4 regions of the Paenibacillus vulneris genome follow, and region 4 is predicted to be linked to each of the others. Evidence: riboswitches for the same ligand, from Rfam matches in the RefSeq annotation. Region 4 holds a riboswitch; each other region holds the start of a gene.
What was found. A riboswitch is a leader RNA that binds a small molecule or an ion and turns the genes downstream of it on or off. The one in region 4 is predicted to bind cobalamin.
Positions count from the first base shown of each region.

Region 1: another riboswitch for cobalamin. It lies ahead of ABEA66_RS06770 (ABC transporter substrate-binding protein); the one in region 4 lies ahead of ABEA66_RS16260 (ABC transporter substrate-binding protein).
Region 2: another riboswitch for cobalamin. It lies ahead of cobJ (precorrin-3B C(17)-methyltransferase); the one in region 4 lies ahead of ABEA66_RS16260 (ABC transporter substrate-binding protein).
Region 3: another riboswitch for cobalamin. It lies ahead of ABEA66_RS22610 (energy-coupling factor ABC transporter permease); the one in region 4 lies ahead of ABEA66_RS16260 (ABC transporter substrate-binding protein).

Region 1 is NZ_BAABJG010000006.1:310,398-314,982, reverse strand. Features, by position in the region: gene ABEA66_RS06785 (aminotransferase class I/II-fold pyridoxal phosphate-dependent enzyme) at 1-385, shown strand, start outside; gene ABEA66_RS06780 (aspartyl-phosphate phosphatase Spo0E family protein) at 509-775, shown strand; gene ABEA66_RS06775 (hypothetical protein) at 907-1,449, shown strand; cobalamin riboswitch at 1,495-1,693, shown strand; gene ABEA66_RS06770 (ABC transporter substrate-binding protein) at 1,881-2,909, shown strand; gene ABEA66_RS06765 (FecCD family ABC transporter permease) at 2,911-3,948, shown strand; gene ABEA66_RS06760 (ABC transporter ATP-binding protein) at 3,990-4,585, shown strand, end outside.
Region 2 is NZ_BAABJG010000006.1:614,161-618,745, forward strand. Features, by position in the region: gene cobJ (precorrin-3B C(17)-methyltransferase) at 1-1,605, opposite strand, end outside; cobalamin riboswitch at 1,829-2,054, opposite strand; gene ABEA66_RS08245 (helix-turn-helix domain-containing protein) at 2,288-2,671, shown strand; gene ABEA66_RS08250 (hypothetical protein) at 2,682-2,876, opposite strand; gene ABEA66_RS08255 (NAD-dependent epimerase/dehydratase family protein) at 3,042-4,070, opposite strand; gene ABEA66_RS08260 (hypothetical protein) at 4,479-4,585, opposite strand, start outside.
Region 3 is NZ_BAABJG010000026.1:55,318-59,902, reverse strand. Features, by position in the region: gene ABEA66_RS22615 (thioredoxin domain-containing protein) at 1-1,104, shown strand, start outside; cobalamin riboswitch at 1,216-1,402, shown strand; gene ABEA66_RS22610 (energy-coupling factor ABC transporter permease) at 1,543-2,310, shown strand; gene ABEA66_RS22605 (energy-coupling factor ABC transporter substrate-binding protein) at 2,307-2,591, shown strand; gene cbiQ (cobalt ECF transporter T component CbiQ) at 2,584-3,387, shown strand; gene ABEA66_RS22595 (energy-coupling factor ABC transporter ATP-binding protein) at 3,384-4,229, shown strand; gene ABEA66_RS22590 (glycosyl hydrolase family 18 protein) at 4,445-4,585, opposite strand, start outside.
Region 4 is NZ_BAABJG010000015.1:596,891-601,475, forward strand. Features, by position in the region: gene ABEA66_RS16260 (ABC transporter substrate-binding protein) at 1-1,552, opposite strand, end outside; cobalamin riboswitch at 1,700-1,892, opposite strand; gene nrdF (class 1b ribonucleoside-diphosphate reductase subunit beta) at 1,966-2,931, opposite strand; gene nrdE (class 1b ribonucleoside-diphosphate reductase subunit alpha) at 2,958-4,585, opposite strand, start outside.

The sequences.
Region 1 (4,585 bases), on a different contig from region 4:
AATTCACCAATACACCGTCATGTGCGCACCTGCTATGGGGCAAGTCGCAGCTCTCGAGGCTTTGAAAAACGGTATGGATGAAAAGGACCGCATGGTAGAGTCCTATAACCAACGGCGCCGGCTTGTCGTTCAAGGCTTCCGGGACATCGGGCTCGAGTGCCATGAGCCGCAGGGAGCGTTCTATGCCTTCCCTTCGATTGCCTCTACAGGGCTAAGCTCGGAAGAGTTTGCCCAGCGTTTGCTCCTTGAAGCGAAGGTCGCTGCGGTGCCGGGATATGTGTTCGGCTTGGGCGGAGAAGGCTTCGTGCGCTGCTCCTACGCGACTTCCGTCAATCAATTGCTGGAAGCGATCGAAAGGATCGGAAATTTTATACGTAAATTATAGTTTCGACAAAAGTAGTCATTTCCATCCCCGACAAAAACTGTTATCTTTAATAGTATAGAAGTTTCATATCCTTTGGGGTTATGGGACTTCCGAATCTAAAGATATGCCAGGGGGGGATGAAGAATGGCTTTTCCGGAATATCAGCTTAGGCATTACCCGCAAATTGGTTGGATTCGAGAGAATAATCAGCAAGCCAAGTGGTTTTTTGGGAAAAAGAAGCGGTCATCTTCTGACGTATCTTTGGAAGAAGAGATTTATAGGTTGCGTCAGGAGCTCGAACGACTGGTTCAGAGCGAGCAATGCTTGACCTCACCGGAAGTTGTGAAGATCAGCATGATCCTGGACAAAAAGATAAATGAGTATATGAATCGAAATAAGAGGAGCCGGTAACGGTTCCTTTTTTTACATTTCAGCCTGCGGCCATCTCCTTTTTTATCTCTAGTTTTGAAAGAAACGAGACATTTATGATATGATTGGGGGTAACAGCAATCCAAGAAAGCGCATCTATAAGGAGAGGGAACATGAAAGGGAAATTCATGCTCATCATCATGCTGCTGCTGGTGCTAGCCGGCTGCGGCGGGGGACCCAAGGCTGATGTATTGATTTTTATGACAGGCCCCAATGGAATTCCGAACGAAGTGGGAGATAAGCTGCAGGCTGCGCTGCAAACGAAGCTTGGCGAAGCTCCGACCGTAAAGATTCAGACCACGCCGATGTTTTCTATGGATAAATTGGTCGTTGAAATTGCGGCGGGAGATAACAGCATCATTATTGTGCCGACGGAGCAGTTTAAAACGATAGGCCAGCAGGGCGGCTATGTCAGTCTGGATGATGTGGCGAAGCAGGAGGATTTTCCCGGAGGCGTTCTGGAGCTCCCGGTAGATTCCAAGGATAAGAATGCAGCGCCGAAGAAAGAGAAGCATTTGTACGGTATTCCTTTGGAACAAACCAAATGGTTTACAGAGCTTAATCTGAATGGCAAAGATTTGGTAGCCTTCATTCCGGCCAATGCCAAAAATCTGGAAAAGGGCTTACAGGTGATGAAGGTCATCGCGCAAAAATAGACCTAATGGACGTTCCTGCTGCATAGGCAGGTCTGACTTTAATTTCATAGAGTTATCCGACTAGGTGCCTGTCTGCTTAACAAGCCGGCAGGTTAAAAGGGAAGCCGGTGTGAATCCGGAGCGGTCCCGCCACTGTATTTTGGAGGGAGAGTCTCATAATGCCACTGTTCTGAACCGGAATGGGAAGGCGAGGCCTCCGTACAACTCCATAAGCCAGGAAACCTGCCTAATCGGGAATAGACCGGGCCTTTCGAGGAAAAAGGAGCGTCGCTTGCACGCGCTGCGTTCAGAATAACGGACAGCGTCTGCAATCGCATGCCCTCTGCTTCCTAATTGCAGCGATCAGGATCAGAGGGTTTTTGACGTGCATGCAAACCGGGACATGGAACAGGAACGATACAATGGGATGGAAGGACAAAGGAGGTACCACAATGTGGAGTGAAATGAAACGAAGCGGCGGAAAAAAATGGCTGGCGGCTGTGCTGGGTCTGGCGCTTGTGTTCAGCGCAGCCGGCTGCGCGCCGAAGGAGACGAAGCCCTCGGGCACGGCAGATCTGAAGGAGCCGGCTAAAGCGAGCAGCGGAGAACAGACAAGCCCTCCAGCCGCGAACGCAAAGGCTACAGTATATCCGTTGAAAGTGAAGGATGCAACAGGCAAGGAGTTTACCTTTGAAAAGGCGCCGGCCAAGATTGTGTCGGTGTCTCCCAGCGAGACGGAGACTCTGTTCGCTCTGGGCTTGGGCGACAAAGTCGTCGGCGTATCCGACTTTTGCGATTATCCGGAGGAAGCGAAGAAAAAGCCTAAGATGGGCAGCATCGTGAAGCCGAATGAGGAAGCGCTGATTGCGGCTAACGCGGATGTCGTGCTATCGGGCGTATCGCTCAAAACAGCAGCCGTCGAGCAGCTCAGAGGCTTGAATGTGAACGTGTTTAAGGTAGAGCCCAAGACGATTGACGACGTCATGAACAATATTTTGAAATTCGGGCAAATTTTTGACAAGCAGGAGCAGGCGGAGAAGCTGGTAGCTTCTATGAAGGCGGATCGTCAGAAGGTTACGGATGCCGTCAAGGATCTGAAGCCGGAGCAAAAGAAAAGGGTGCTCATGGAATTTTCTCCGGGCTGGACGGTAGGGAAGGGAGAATTCATGGACGAGCTGATCAACTTGGCTGGCGGTATTAATGTTTCTTCCGACATTACCGGGTACGCGAAGCTGAATGAAGAAAAGGTGATCGCGGATAATCCTCAAGTGATTTTGTACCCGAAAAATCTGATCGATGAAAATTCCAAGAAGTCCATGGATCAAATCATTAGAGAGCGGACTAGCTGGGCTAATGTCGATGCGATCAAAAACAACAAGCTGGCGGGGTTGGATAAGGACTCGATCAGCCGTCCGGGACCGCGGATTACAGCAGCGCTGGTAGATGTAGCCAAAGGCATTTATCCGGAATTGGTGAAATAAAATGAAGCGGAAGCTAATGGCATGGGGAGGAGCGGGAGTGCTGCTCCTTCTTCTTTCCGTGACGATCAGTTTATCCATCGGTACGGTTCATGTGCCGCTCCTGCATGTATGGGGCATTCTGGCGCATCATCTGCCCGGAATCGGAGGCTCGGTTCCCGTGGACTGGCAGCCGGCCTCCGAGCAGATTATTTGGCGCGTCCGGCTGCCCCGCGTACTGCTGGGTGTGCTGGTCGGCGCTTCCTTGGGCATTGCGGGTGCGGCCTTCCAGGGTGTGCTGCGCAATCCGCTGGCGGACCCCTATACGTTGGGGGTTTCTTCTGGCGCCTCGGTCGGCGCTGCTTTCCTGATCTTGTTCGGGCTGCAGTTTGCCCTGCTGGGCTCGGCAACTGTTCCGGTTGTCGCATTCATTACAGGAGCGCTATCCTTGATCACTGTGATTATGCTCGCAAGAACGGGCGGCAAGATACGGATGGAAGCCCTGATTTTATCCGGGGTCGTCATGCAGGCCTTTCTCGGGGCCTTCGTCTCGTTTATGGTCGCGATGTCCAAGCAGGTTATTAATGAAATTGTGTTTTGGCTGATGGGCAGCCTGGCGCTTCGGGGCTGGATGTATTCGCTTGTGCTGCTGCCCTACTTGGCGATCGGCGTCATGATCCTGTTCGGCTATGGAAGAGCGATGAATTTATTCGCTTTGGGCGAGCAGCAGGCGGCCTATCTGGGTATAAGGGTCGAGCGAACGAAGCTTATTGTGCTGGCGGCTGCAACGCTGATTACGGCGGCGGCCGTGTCGGTCTCCGGGGTCGTAGGCTTTGTCGGCCTGATCGTGCCGCATTTGCTGCGGCTGATCGTAGGGCCGGACTATCGGCTGCTGCTGCCTCTTTCCCTTATCGGGGGAGCAATCTACGTACTGTGGGCGGATACGCTTGCCCGTACGGTCCTGAGTCCGACGGAAATTCCGCTCGGAGTGGTAACCGCGTTCATGGGGGCTCCGTTTTTTGCCTATTTATTAAAAAGAAGCAAGCGATTGTCGAACGAATAATTTACGATGCCAAGATGTTGAAGGGAAGGGGGCTGCAGGAAATGAACAGTGAGGAAGCTCATGCAGATGAGAAAGTTATTGCCGTGGAGGGTGTGGGATTAGCGTATTCCTCGAGGCAGGTGCTCGATAAGGTGAGCTTTTCGGTATCCTCGGGCGAATGCTTCGGCATCATCGGTCCGAACGGCAGCGGCAAGTCGACGCTGCTGAAGCTGATCTCCGGCGTAGAGAAGCCTTCTGCAGGCCGGGTCCTTCTGAACGGCAAAGAGGCATGCGAATACCCGCGCAAGCAGCTGGCCCGATGGGCGGCCGTGCTCCAGCAGGATGCCCTTCCCCCGCTTGGCTTTACCGTGCGCGAGGTCATTGCGATGGGCCGCTATCCGTTTCAAAACTGGCTCGGCGATGAAGCCGGGGCTGTGGACTCGGAGCGGCTAATCGATGATATCCTCGAGCGGCTGGAGCTGCGACAGCTGGAGCACCGCAGCATCGACGCATTGAGCGGCGGCGAGCGGCAGCGCGTCGCGCTCGGTAAGGTGATGGCGCAGCAGCCGAAGCTTCTGCTGCTGGACGAGCCGACCACGTATCTGGATATTGGCTATCAGGTCCAGATGATGGATTGGATTCGCTCCTGGCAGCAGGA
Region 2 (4,585 bases), on a different contig from region 4:
TCCCGGATGCGCATTGCGCCCGACCGTCTTGCCGCCCAGGAACAAATCGAATTTCTCCTTCCGGTATACGATGCCGATATCCTCGTGCACCGCCCCATAACAAGCCATTCCGCACCCGTTCAAGCCGATGCGCAGCTCCTTCGGCACGCTCAAGCCGCCGATCCGCTTCTGCAGCTCCTCAGCGTACGGAATCGCATCCGCCTTCTCCGCATTGCAAAAGTCGCAAGCTTTAAGCTGCGCTACATCGCCGATCGGCGCCAGCAGGAAGCCTTCCTGCCGCAGCTTCGTCGTAATGTCATCGGGATTCGATGTCGGAACCCGGATAATCATTTGGTGATGGGGCGTATACTCCATCGTCCCCTTCTCGCCAACGACCTCAGCCAGCGCAAGCATCTGTCTGGCGGTAAAACGCTTCTCGGCGACGCCCGGACTTACCGCAAGCTCGAAGATCGCTTGCTGGCGGAACAATCCCGCCGAGGCAGGCGTGCTGCCCGGCTCCGTGACCACGCCTCGGCTGAGATCGGACAGGCGCAGCGCCTCCATCGCCAGCATTAGCGGCGAGTCGGTACCGGGGCCGCTGCTCCGCTCCTCGCGCTCAGCCACACTGACCGCGCTGACAGCCAGCACCGCTCCGCCCGTGCTTCCGCCGCCGGCGGAGCTTGCAGGAGCCGTCTCCCTTGCGGTGCGGGCCACGGCTTCCCGGCCGCTTTCCACTTGGCCTTCGCCTTCCCAAGCCCAATCCTCGTCATCCGCATCGACCGCCTCTGCCTCGTCCCACTGCTGCAGCGCCCAAGGCTCCGCCGCTTCCTGCAGCCGTTGGTGCGGCTTAAGCGGCTGTACATCGGCGCCGAGAGTATACTTGCGCTGATAACCGCGCGGGGTGATCATCAGACCGTCGTAGACCGTCGTCGACGCATTGCCGATAATGACCGTCGTCAGCATCCCGATCTCATGATCGAGCATATCGCGCAAAGTTGTCAGCACCACATGCTGACGGTCCCGGTAGGCACTCTTCACGATGCCGACCGGCGTCTCCGGCGAGCGGTATTTCAGCAATATGCGCTGCGTCTCCACAATTTGCCGGGTTCGTCTGCCGCTGCGGGGGTTGTACAGCGCAATGACGAAGTCCGCCTGGGCCGCCGCCTCGACGCGCCGGGCAATCAGCTCCCACGGCGTCAGATGATCGCTTAAGCTTATCGTGCAGGCATCGTGCATGACCGGGGCCCCAAGCAGCGAGGCGGAAGAGTTAATCGCCGATATGCCGGGGATTATCTCGACTTCCACGCCGCCGTCCCGCCTCCAGCCTTTTTCCATCAGCACCTCGTACACCAGTCCGGCCATCCCGTATACACCGGCATCGCCGCTCGAGATAACCGCTACCTTTTTCCCGGACTCCGCTTGCCGAACGGCCTCCTGAGCCCGGCTCACTTCCTCCGTCATCCCTGTCCGTACAATCTCCTGATCGGTGAGAAGTCCACGGATAAGATCCACGTACGTGTTATAGCCGATGATAACTTCACTTTCTTCAATGGCCTCCCGCGCCCGTTTCGTAATATGCTCGAAGCTTCCCGGTCCGAAGCCGATGATAAGCAGTTTTCCCGCCATTCGCCGCACATCCTTTCCTTCCTATATAAATACATCATGATGGTTGCAACTCGAACATGTCTTCCTTACTTTTATGCAGCACAAAAAAGAGCATTCCTACAGAAAGTGTTAGAAATGCTCTTGCAGCCCGCGTTCTCAAGAATTCCAATGACATTACATTCGATATGCCATTACCATTCCTTAAGTAAGCCGATCTCTAACACCTCCCTATCCTCGTAGGTCAACAGTGTTTTGAAATTAGGCAGGTCTCCTGACTTCGAGCTTCGTCATCCGATTCCCTTCCCAGACGCGCTCTATGGCGCTCCAGTGGCAACAACATCGGCATAACAAGCCTTTCTTATGGAAAGGCACTCTTCACAGTGGCGGGACCGTGCCGGCTTTGCACCGGGCTTCCCTTTTAAGCCAAATGAGGCATGATTTCATTCAGCACCTAATTCATCCGTATTTGATTGTCCAGAGTCATCATATCACCCGGAGCGAAGCTTTGTCTATAACTGCGCGCCCTCCCGCCGTTAACGACAAGCCGTTCGATGCCCCGGGAGGTATGGGCCGAAGTTCTTATTTTTTACAGCATACCCATTGAAACAAAACGATAGCTTACGAACAATATAGCCGACTATACAGAAGAGCTGGAATGAGGAAGGTCAGCCGATTTACAACAGCAAAGGTGGAAGGATGCTCTATGAAATACGGGCAGCGAATAGCCAAACTGCGGAGCAAAGGGTACATGACCCAGGAAGAGCTTGCCTATAAAGTAGGAATTACCCGTTCCGCCCTTTCTCATTATGAAAATAATAGGAGAGAGCCGGATTATGAAACCATTCAAAAAATTGCCGATATATTCGGCGTATCGATAGACTATTTGATGGGCCGCACGGATCATCCCGGAAGCTTTGCGGACGGCACGGAGGAATTTATCAGCTATCTTGAGCTTTCGGACGAAGCTATTCTGGACAAATTCATTCTGACTATTGACGGAAGAGAACTCACACTGGAGGAGTCCAAAAGCTTCATCGCTTTCATTCGGTCCGAGCGTTCTCTCCCTGCCGACAAAAATAAGCCATGATGAGGTACGGCTACTTGCTGTACTCCATCATGCCTAGTTCCTTGTACATATATGAAAATAACGGTTTATCGAGGCCTTTGTATTGAGGCTTGATCGGTTCCTTCACGGCTTCTTGAAGAGCCAGCCATTGATCGTACTTGTCTCTGGGGATACCGAGCTGATTCAGGACGGTGTCGATATCCACCGTTTTCTTGTTCTCTTCCATTTGCAACCCACACTCCATCTCGTCTCATAGACTTTCAATGTCTAGTATTATATCGGAGATGTTCAAAAAAAGGTGTCGCATACTGGGAGTGTTTTGGTAAAAAACACCGATCATTTTGTCGAATAAGCTATTCTAAATAAATCTTTATCAACGCGGTTCAACGGCTTATAAAGAGGAAGTTTTCAGCCTTCGGGCCGATTTCTTCACGGCCATACGGCGAATCAGCATACTGGCTGCCACAGGCTCGGGCGCCGTTTCCTGAACTCCATTGATTTTGTCCATAAGCCTTTGGTACATAAAATCCCCCATAAGCTGGGTCAAGCCCTCCCGCAGCTGGATCCTGGGACTCCATCCCCAGCCCTTGGCCGCTTTGTCCCAGGAAACGCAGACATGCAGATGGTCCTCCGGACGCGCCGTTACGAATACGGGCTTTACTTTTTGATTCGTCATCTCATTCATCAGCTCGAACAATTCCAGAATGGACGTTGCCGTTCCCGTGCCTATGTTGTAGGTATCGCTGTTGGACAAGGACAGGGCTTGAACGTTGGCGGAAGCCACATCGGATACATAGACGAAATCCCGGGTCTGAAGGCCTTTCCCTTGAATGATGGCTTTCTCGCCGTTGACGAAGGTTTCCAGAAAGGCCGAGATTACGCCCCCGCTTCCATACCTCTTTTGCCGGCAGCCATACACGTTCGCATACCTTAAAATCGTGTAGTTAAGTCCATACAACGCGCCGTACAGCTTTATGTATTCCTCGGGAGCCAGCTTGGACATTCCTGTGCAGGAGACCGGAGCGCATGGAGCGGCTTCGTCAATCGGCTTAGGCTCATAGGAACCGTAGACCTCTGCGGAGGATCCGTAGACCAGCTTCTTGATCGAAAATTCCTTGCACAGATCCAGCAAATAGATCAATCCGCGCAAATTGGGACTCAGCCCCCGAACGACCATCGCTTCGTTCAAATCGGTTTTCTCCGCCAGATGGATACAGTAATCCGGCTGCTCCAGCTCAAAAATATTTCTTAACTCCGTGCTGGCAACATCCATTCGATACAGCTTGCATGCCGGATGCAGATTCGCTTCCTTCCCTGTGCTCATATTGTCGACTACTACTACATCCAGCCCTGCCTGAATGGCACAGTCCACCGTATGGGACCCTATAAAGCCGACTCCGCCTGTAATTAGTACTTTCATCCTTATCCCTCCACCGATTCGATATTGTCGTTTAAGCGTTCGTTCGGGTGCTTTCCCAAAGTCCTATATCCTTAAGCGCATGATGCGCTTGACCCGTCGAATATTGATACATTTTGTATCAATATAAACAAAAAAAGGCCTCCAGTCAAGAGGTCCCAGAAAAGTTAACCGAAATTAGGTGCCGCCGCCAATTTTAGTAGGAAAGACGGATTGTTCCATGATCCTACGCTCTTGAGCAAAGAACAGGAACTCACATCCTGGTTCTCCAGGGACATCATGACTAGGTCCGATCAGAACACAAGCTCTTCTTGGGCGGCTTTTTATTCACTTGGAAGCTGATCTGTGCGGGAGGATAACGGGAGTTTTATGTAAACCAAAGAGGTAATTTTAGTCATCTACAGGGGCTTACTAGCAGGAAGAACCAGGAGTCGGGGGCAGCGTATCAGGTCCATGAGGACCGAACAATGCAAGCTTGCTCGCATCAATGTTCAACTGCGCCAAGATTCTCAACACAT
Region 3 (4,585 bases), on a different contig from region 4:
GAAGGGCACGAGGGGAAGTTCTACGTATGGGAGCAGGATGAGATCCTGAAGGTATTGGGCCTCGAGGACGGCGAGCTTTATTGCGACCTTTATGACATTACCAAGGAAGGCAATTTTGAAGGTCAAAATATTCCTAACTTAATCCAGCATGATGTGGAGACTTTTGCCCGGCTCAAAGGATTGGATCCCGATCTATTATCTGAAACCATCGGGAGATGCCGACAAACCTTGTTTGCATACCGTGAGCAGCGTGTACATCCGGGTAAGGACGATAAAGTGCTGACCTCCTGGAACGGACTTATGATCATGGCTTTGTCCAAAGGCTATAAAGTGCTGGAACGGCCTGAATATTTGGAAGCGGCTGCCAAGGCGGCTCGTTTTATTGTCTCCCGATTAAGGCGTCCGGATGGAAGGCTGCTCGCCAGATACAGGGATGGAGAAGCGGCATTCGCCGCATACCTGGATGACTATGCGTTCCTGGTATGGGGGCTAATTGAGCTGTATGAAGCGTCCTTTGAGCTCGAATTCCTGCAGCTGGCTGTGGAGCTTAACGGGCAGATGATCGAATTATTCTGGGATGAGGAACATGGCGGCTTGTTTTTCTACGGAAGCGACAGCGAGCAGCTGTTTTCCCGGAACAAGGAGATATACGACGGTGCGCTGCCTTCCGGCAATGCGGTGGCGGCCATGAATTTCTTAAAGCTCTCCAAGCTGACTTATGACGCCAGGCTGTCGCAGATTGCCAAGAGGCAATTGCAAGCCTTCGCAGGCTCGGTTGAACGGTATCCGACAGGGCATTCGATGCTCCTGATCGCTCTGGATTATGCGTACAGTCCTTCCAGCGAGATTGTCATTGCCGGCGATCCGGAATCCGGGACAACCAGGGAGATGCTTGCCACGGTGCGCCAAGGCTTCAGACCCCACTCCTCCGTATTCTTGGTCCCGCCGGGGGAAGAAGGCGAGAAGGTTCGTCAATTCCTCCCTGTAGTTCAGGACAAACAGGCAATCGGCGGCAGGCCGACGGCGTATGTTTGTGAGAATTTTGCATGTCATTCCCCGATTACGGATTTGGAAGAGCTGGAAGAAGTGCTGCATTCTTCTTAAGAACGGCCTCCTTAATGGAAAGCCTCCTTTTTTATCAAGGAGGTTTTTTGTATTCCAAGAAGGAATTCGATGACATACCACGAATATGGAATAGCTGTACTAATATTATTGGATCATGAATATCCATTAGGTGCCTTTGTGAAGACAAAGGGTAACAGGGAATCGGGTGCAAATCCCGAGCGGTCCCGCCACTGTAAACGGGGAGTTTCTTTCATAATGTCACTCGGTGTAACGCCGGGGAAGGCGAAAGAAGCAACGATCCGTAAGCCAGGAGACCTACCTGATGGTATGCACCCAGATCCCTTCGCGGAAAGGAGAGGTGTACGAGAATGAATCGGCAAACATTAGAGGTGTTGTCGTATTTTCACGCGTACCCGTGACCTATCCTGCTGGATAGGTCTTTTTGTTTCATCACATTTATTATGGAGGATGTATCGGATGAGTAGAAGAAAATGGGCCAGCAGCCTGCTGCTTGTGTTAGGGTTCGTCTTGTACCTGATGGTTAATGAGCCGCAATCGGCTTATGCCATGCATATTATGGAGGGCTTTTTGCCGCTCGGCTGGGCTGTGTTTTGGTGGGTCGTCTTCATTCCTTTCTTTATTCTAGGATTGAGAGCTTTAATCCGCATTACGAGAGAAACCCCTGAGCTCAAAATTATGCTGGGCTTGGCCGGAGCGTTCACCTTCGTATTATCTGCCCTGAAGATTCCTTCGGTCACTGGCAGCAGCTCGCATCCGACCGGAACCGGTCTCGGAGCCGTGATGTTCGGCCCTCTGCCGATGAGCGTATTAGGCTCCATTGTATTGTTGTTTCAAGCCTTGCTATTGGCACATGGCGGATTAACGACGCTGGGAGCCAACGCGTTCTCAATGGCTGTGGCCGGACCGGTCGTAGGTTATTTTGTCTACAGATGGATGATGCAGGCGACAGGGAAACAAAAATGGTCCATTTTCATAGCAGCGGCTTTGGCAGATTTATCTACCTATGTAGTCACTTCCATGCAGCTGGCGCTGGCATTCCCGGCGGAGCAGGGGGGTATCGCGGCTTCCTTCGTGAAATTCGGTGGTATTTTTGCCATTACCCAAATCCCTCTGGCTATCAGTGAAGGCCTTCTGACGGTATTGATCTGGAACTGGCTTCAAGCTTACAGCCCGAATGAATTGTCCCTGCTTCAACGCAAAATGAAAGGAGCCCGCGAATCATGAAAACCAGCTCGAAAAATATGCTGATACTGGCTGCCGTAGTCTTATTGGCCGCTTTACCATTGCTGCTTGTCAAAGGGGATTTCGGAGGCGCGGATGATGCGGCCGAGGAAGTGATCAAATCACTGCATCCGTCCTACGAACCTTGGTTCTCTTCCTTCATAGAGCCTCCTCCGGAAACGGAAAGCATGCTGTTTGCCCTGCAGGCCGCCCTGGGAGCCGGGTTTATCGGATACACGATCGGTTTATTCAAAGGAAGAGCGACCAAGCGTAACCATGATTAAACAAATCGACGTCATTTCTTATAGCAATAAGCTGCGAGCCGTTTCTCCCATGTGGAAAAGCGGTTTCGCTGCTCTTTTGCTCCTGCTGTCCTATCTGTCTCATCCTGTTGTTCAGCTTCTGATGTTCATCTGGATTTCGGCATGGATTGCAGGTTATGCCAAGGTTCCGCTCAGGTTATATAGTACACTTCTGTTCAGTTCGCTTCTATTGTTTGCAGCAAGCTTGCCCGCTTTATTGTTGGAAATTCATTCGTTTGAACAAGGGCAGTTCCGGGCAGAAGGCCTGACGCTGCTCGCTTATTCTCATTGGTCTCTGAGTTTGAATCCATCGGGCGTAGAGCTGACGGTGAAGCTGCTGTGCCGAATTATGGCTTGCGTAGCCGCATCCATGCTGTTGATTCTGACTACTCCCATGCCGGAGCTGTTCCAAGTCATGAAAAAGCTGCGGGTGCCTTCTCTGGTGCTCGAATTGATGCTGATCACTTATCGCTTCTTATTTCTTCTGCTGGATACGGCTCATGACATGTATACCGCTCAACGAGCCAGAGGAGGGCAGCAGGGCTTCACAGGAAGACTGAGAGACACGGCTCTGCTAATCGTCCGGATGTTTGCCAAAACCATGCAGCGCTATCAAGGGCTGGCGAACGGAATGGTATCCCGGGGCTTCACCGAAGAGATTCGAATGCCCCCTTACCAAGGCGGGGAGGTACCGGCAAGGTATAAGTGGGAAGGCAGCATCGGTTGGATTTTGCTGGCAGGGTTGGAATGCTGGTTTAGATGGAGGGAAATCGGATGAAATCGATATTGGAAGCACGTGGTCTAAGCTACAGCTACCCGGGGACAGCCTCTCAGGCGCTTCAGAATCTGAACATGAATATACCTGAGGGGAAAAAAACGGCGATCTGCGGCCATAACGGCTCGGGGAAGTCTACCTTTTTTTTACAGGCCATTGGCATTCATCGTCCGGTGGAAGGAGAGCTGGTCTGGAAGGGGAAGCCGCTTACCTATAATCGTGGTTCACTCAAGCAGCTCAGGCAGCAGATCGGCCTCGTATTCCAGGACCCCGAACAGCAGCTGATATTGAATAATCCCGCAGAGGATATCTCTTACGGATTGCGTAATGCCGGTATGAGGGAAGAGGAGATTGCCCGCCGAACGAATCAGATGCTCGTCGCTATGGAGCTGGAGCAGCTGGCGGATCAACCGATGCATCACTTGAGCCTGGGGCAAAAGAAAAGGGTTGCGCTGGCCGGTGTATTGGCGCTGGAACCGGAGCTGCTGCTGCTGGACGAGCCGACCGCCTATTTGGACCGGCGTTCCGAGCAGCAGCTGATAGAAGAGCTCGACCGCATACACCTGCAAGGCATTACGGTCGTCATGGCTACGCACGATATGAATTTGGCCTATGCCTGGGCTGATTGGGTATTGGTCATGGATAAAGGCCGGTGCGTGAGGGAAGGGACACCTTATGAAATATTTCGCCAAGAAGAGGAGCTGAGGCTGCTCGGCTTGGAGCAGCCCATACTTCTGGAATTATGGAGCGCGCTGCCTGAATCCTTGAGACAAGGGAAGGAAGCTCCCCGTGACGTGAAATCATTTAAACGGTTCATGCAAACCAGCGGTGCATACCTAATTTAAATTGCAACAGGGGGGGCATGAGATTGTAGCCCGGCCGTTTGCTTGGTAACCTACCTGCTAGAAAGAAAAAAGCTCCAAACGGATAGCGAGAACGAGTCGCTGTATCGTTTGGAGCTCTTTTTTACAAAGAAAATGATAAGTTCGGGGCTCCCGCAAAGTGCCTGAAGCTGATTCGAAGGCAAAGTTAACTTTTTTGAGGGATCTTTAAGCCACCATTATTTTTCCTGAATCATTGTTTTCCACAGATCAGCTGTATCATAGCCTAGACGCCAAGCGGCAACGCCGGCCAAATTGTATTTCTTTGCCAATTCCAGACGGGCTTTGACCGTATCCTCATTTTCCAGCCAGAATACGTA
Region 4 (4,585 bases):
TTGCCTTATAACCGGTAATTTTCTTGTTGTAAGCAATCAAGCTCGCATCGTTGAACAATGGAATCGTCGGCAAATCGGATGCCGCTATCGTCTGAAGCTCATTATAGATGCCTTTGCGCTCGTCCATGCTCAGGGTGGCTTTTGCTTGATTCAGCAGCTGGTCCACTCTGTCGTTTTTGTAGCCAAGGCTGTAGCTTTTATTGCTGGAGCCTGTGCTGGATAAATAGTTGGTGAATAACGTATACGGGTCTCCGTTCGGAAGACCTTGCGTAGCCAATGCCAGGTCATAATCTCCTTTGGCCTCGGCATCTTTAAAGGCGGCCCCATCCAGAATGCGGATATTCACATCCAGCTGCAATTCCTTCAGCACGGATTGAAAAAGCTCTGCTTGCGCTTTATATGGGTAACGGTCCAAGCCGTAAGTCGGCACGATCAACTCGATGCTTTTTCTTTGATTGCCCAGTACTTCAGCTGCCAATTTCTTGGCCTCTTCTGGCCGATAGTCCAATGGGATATCCTTATAAAACGGCGAGGTATTGTTCAGAAAATTAACCGTTGCCGCAGGATAACCCAAATAAAGCTCCTTCACTAATTGCTGGCGGTCTATCATCATGCTAACGGCTTGACGTATTTTGGGGTTGTCAAAAGGCGCTTTTTTTCCATTCGGATGAAGATAATGAGAGATGGTTGATTTTGTAGCCGAAAGCTCGAATTGCGAATCCTTCAACAGTTCTTTGGCCAGAGTCGGAGGAATAGCACCGAGGTCCATAACCCCCATAATCTCTCCTGATTTCAAAGCGGCAAGTCTGGTATCAGGATCCGGAATGACGCGAACACGTATCCGTTGGCTGGCAGCCTTCTGACCATAATAGCCGTCGAAAGCTTCCAACAATGCAAATTGGTCCTTCTTATGTTCGATCAGCTTGAAAGGGCCTGTTCCTTGAGGAAGGCCATTAAAATCGCCTTTTTCATTGAAATTTTTAGGGCTGTAGATCGGGCTTGAGAAATTCACCATCGAATACAGTAAAGTCGGTTGCGGATTCTCGAAGACGAGCTTGAAGGACATATCGTCGACCTTGACGACATCCTTTAACCCAGGATAAGAGCTTTTGATATCCAGAGTATAGAACGGCGAGCTCTTGGGACTTACTTGCTTGTACCGGTTAAAGTTAGCGATGACCGCATCAGCATTCAGCTTCTCTCCATCATGAAACTGAACATTCTCCCGCAGCTGAAAGGTCCATTCCTTGCCGTCCTCGGACATCTTCCAAGACTTTGCCAGCTTGGGGGCAGGCTGTCCATCCTCGGAGGCTGCAATTAACGGCTCCCAAACATAAAGAATTGTACTTGTGTAGTAGGCATCCTGAGGACCCGGAGCCAGATCGCGAGGAGCGGCCAGCACGACCTCTTCCGGATGTACGCTGCCGGAGGAAGCAGATGAATTAGCCTGAGGCTGCGCAGACGGACTGCACCCGGCCAATGTAAGCAGTACGCAAAGCGTCAACAGGATAAGCTGAAGTGCCATTTTGCTCCGAAAAAATGAAGGATGCATAATTATCAATTCCTCTTTCTTTCTAAAAATGAAATACAAAAAAGACATCTTTACCCAGACGTGAAGCTAGAAAGGTAAAGATGCCCCGGTTGTTGAGGAACAAACGAAAAGCCGTCTTTAACACTTCCCTATCAGCCGTAGGTAAAAGCAGTGCTGTCAGAACAGGCAGGTCTCCTGGCTCTGGACTCCTCATCATCAGCAGCCTTCCCGGTCTATGGCTAGACCAGTGGCACCGTTGCTGTGACTCCTCCATTACAGTGGCGGGACCGCGTCGGTATTGCACCGAACTTCCCTATTAAGCTTTAGCATCTGCTAAAGCACCTTGTTCCCCTTATATGCAATTTGTATGAAGCTTATCTGATCATATAGGATAATTCGATTTTGGGCAAGCGTGAAGCATCCATCATAAAGCATCAGTCACCAAACAGGAAATCATCATCCGTCAAAGTTTCCACGTTAACCGTCCGAATATACCCGTTGCCTTTCTTGGAAAAGAAATCATGCTGCTTCGTACGGGTATTAATCCCGTTAAGGACGATAGGATTGATATCCTCTTCCGGGAACAAAGGCTCCAGCCCCAGGTTCATCATGGCTTTGTTTGCATTATAACGCAAGAAGGCTTTCACTTCGCCCGTCAGCCCTACTGCGGTATACAACTCCTCTGTATATTGCTCTTCGTTGCTGTGCAAGTAGCGAAGAAGTCCTTGCAATGTCTCATAAGCAGCTTGCTGTTCGTCCTGATCCAATTGGGCATACACCTCTTGAGCCAGCATGCCGACATACAACCCGTGAATGCTCTCATCGCGCAGAATCAGGTTAATGATCTCCCCGCTGCTCGTCATTTTCCCTTGCCCGGCAAGGTACAGCGGATAAAAGAAGCCGCTATAGAACAGATAGCTCTCGAGCAGTACGGAAGCTGCCATCGCCAAGTACAAATCTTTGCGTGAGTGAATGTTGTTATAATATTGGGATATCGTCTCCGCTTTGACCTGTAGGAAACGGTTGTTTTCAATCCATTGAAAAATGCTATCGATCTCTTCCGTCGATGCCAATGTGGTAAAAATACTGCTATACGATTTGGCATGGATTTGCTCCATCATCCCCATAAAGCCGAGGACCGCTTTACGCTGCAGCCCTTCGACGAGCTCGAGAATTTTGGGCATTCCGACGCCGCCTTGTACCGTATCGAGCAGCGTTAAACCGCCAAGTACCTTCATGTACAGGTCCCGCTCCGCATCGTTTAATGTCAGCCAGGACATTTTATCATCGGATAGCGGAATCTCCTCATCCGTCCAAAATTGCATAATATTTTGCTTCCAGAATGTATCCGTAAAATCGTCATCTGGACGGTTCCAATTCACGGCTTTCCAAACACTCATTGCTGCAACTCCCTTTCCAGCTTATCTTATACGGAACAACTGATGCACTCTTCAACGGAAAGATGGTTCGTCCGAGTGTAATAAAGAGATTTCAGTCCTTTTTTAGCTGCGTAAATATAGTATCGAGCCAGCTGTCTCGTAGTCACATCGCTGTTGACGTGAAGTACCGTGGATATTCCCTGGTCCACATGCGTTTGAATTTCGGCAATCAAATCCAATACCTTGAACTGATCCATCTGATAAGCCGATTTATAGAAGAAGTAGTTATCTCTGCTCAAATACGGCATCGGATAATAGGTAGTAGAGTTGGCATAGGTACGCGTTTCGATTTGCTCGACAATCGGCATTACGCTTGACGTTGCATTCTGGATATAGGAAATGCTCTGTGTCGGCGCAATCGCAAGCCGGTAAGCATGATATAATCCGTAAGCTTGTACAGCGGACTTCAGGCTCGCCCAATCTTCGGGAGACGGGATCGTCATGTCCTTGAACAGCTCTTGTACCTTACTTGTAACGGGTCTGTAGTCCGTTTCCAAATAACGGTCGAAGTAAGTGCCGTTCGCATAGTCGGATTGCTCGAAGCCTGCAAACGTAACGCCGCGCTCTTTGGCAATCTCCATGCTTCTTTCCAACGAGTAATAGTTCATCATCATAAAGAAAGCACGAACGAAATCTTTGGCTTCTTCGCTTTCATAAGCGATTTTATTTTTGGCCAAGTAGCCGTGAAGGTTCATCGCTCCAAGTCCGACCGAATGCATCTCTTGATTCGCTTTGGCAACGCCAGGGGCATTGGCGACGGTCGTCATATCGCTGACCGCTGTCAGTGCGGTAATCCCTTCCTTAACGGATTCCTTCACTTTATTCAGCTCCATCACGTTGGCAATGTTCAAGGAAGCAAGGTTGCAGCTGATATCGCGGCGGATTCTATCCGGCTGGCCGTAATCGTTGATTTCCGATGTCTCCTGCAGCTGGAAAATTTCCGTGCAGAGGTTCGACATTTTTATCGCGCCCAGCTGCTTCAGTGGGTGTACGCGATTGGCATTGGTTTTGTTCATAATGTAAGGATAGCCTGATTCCAGCTGAATCATGGAGATCTTGATCATCATATCGCGTGCGCTCATCACGACTTTCTTACGCACACGATCATTAGCCAGTAATTCATCATACATAGCATCAAGATCCATATCATCCAAATGGGTTCCATACGCTTTATAAACGGAATAAGGAGCAAACACGTGCAGAGGCTTGTTTTCTTCCGCCAGCTGATAGAACTTGTTAGGGATGATCAACCCGATCGATAAAGTCTTAAGGCGTGTTTTTTCATCGGCATTGATCTTCTTGCTGTCGAGCAGCTCCATAATATCCCAGCCGAAAATGTTATAATACGCAGCTCCCGACCCTCTGCGCTGCCCCATTTGATCGGCATAGGAGAAGGCATCCTCCATCAATTTGAGCACCGGCATAATGCCTTTTGCCGCACCTTCTACATCTTTAATCGGTTCTCCGCGGCCGCGTAATTTGGATAAATTGACCGCCACCCCTCCTCCGATTTTGGAAAGCTGCATGCATGTGCCGAGAACATAGTTAATCGAATTCAGAGAATCGTCCATTTCCAGCAAAAAGCACGAAACCATTTCTCCGCGACGGCTCTTGC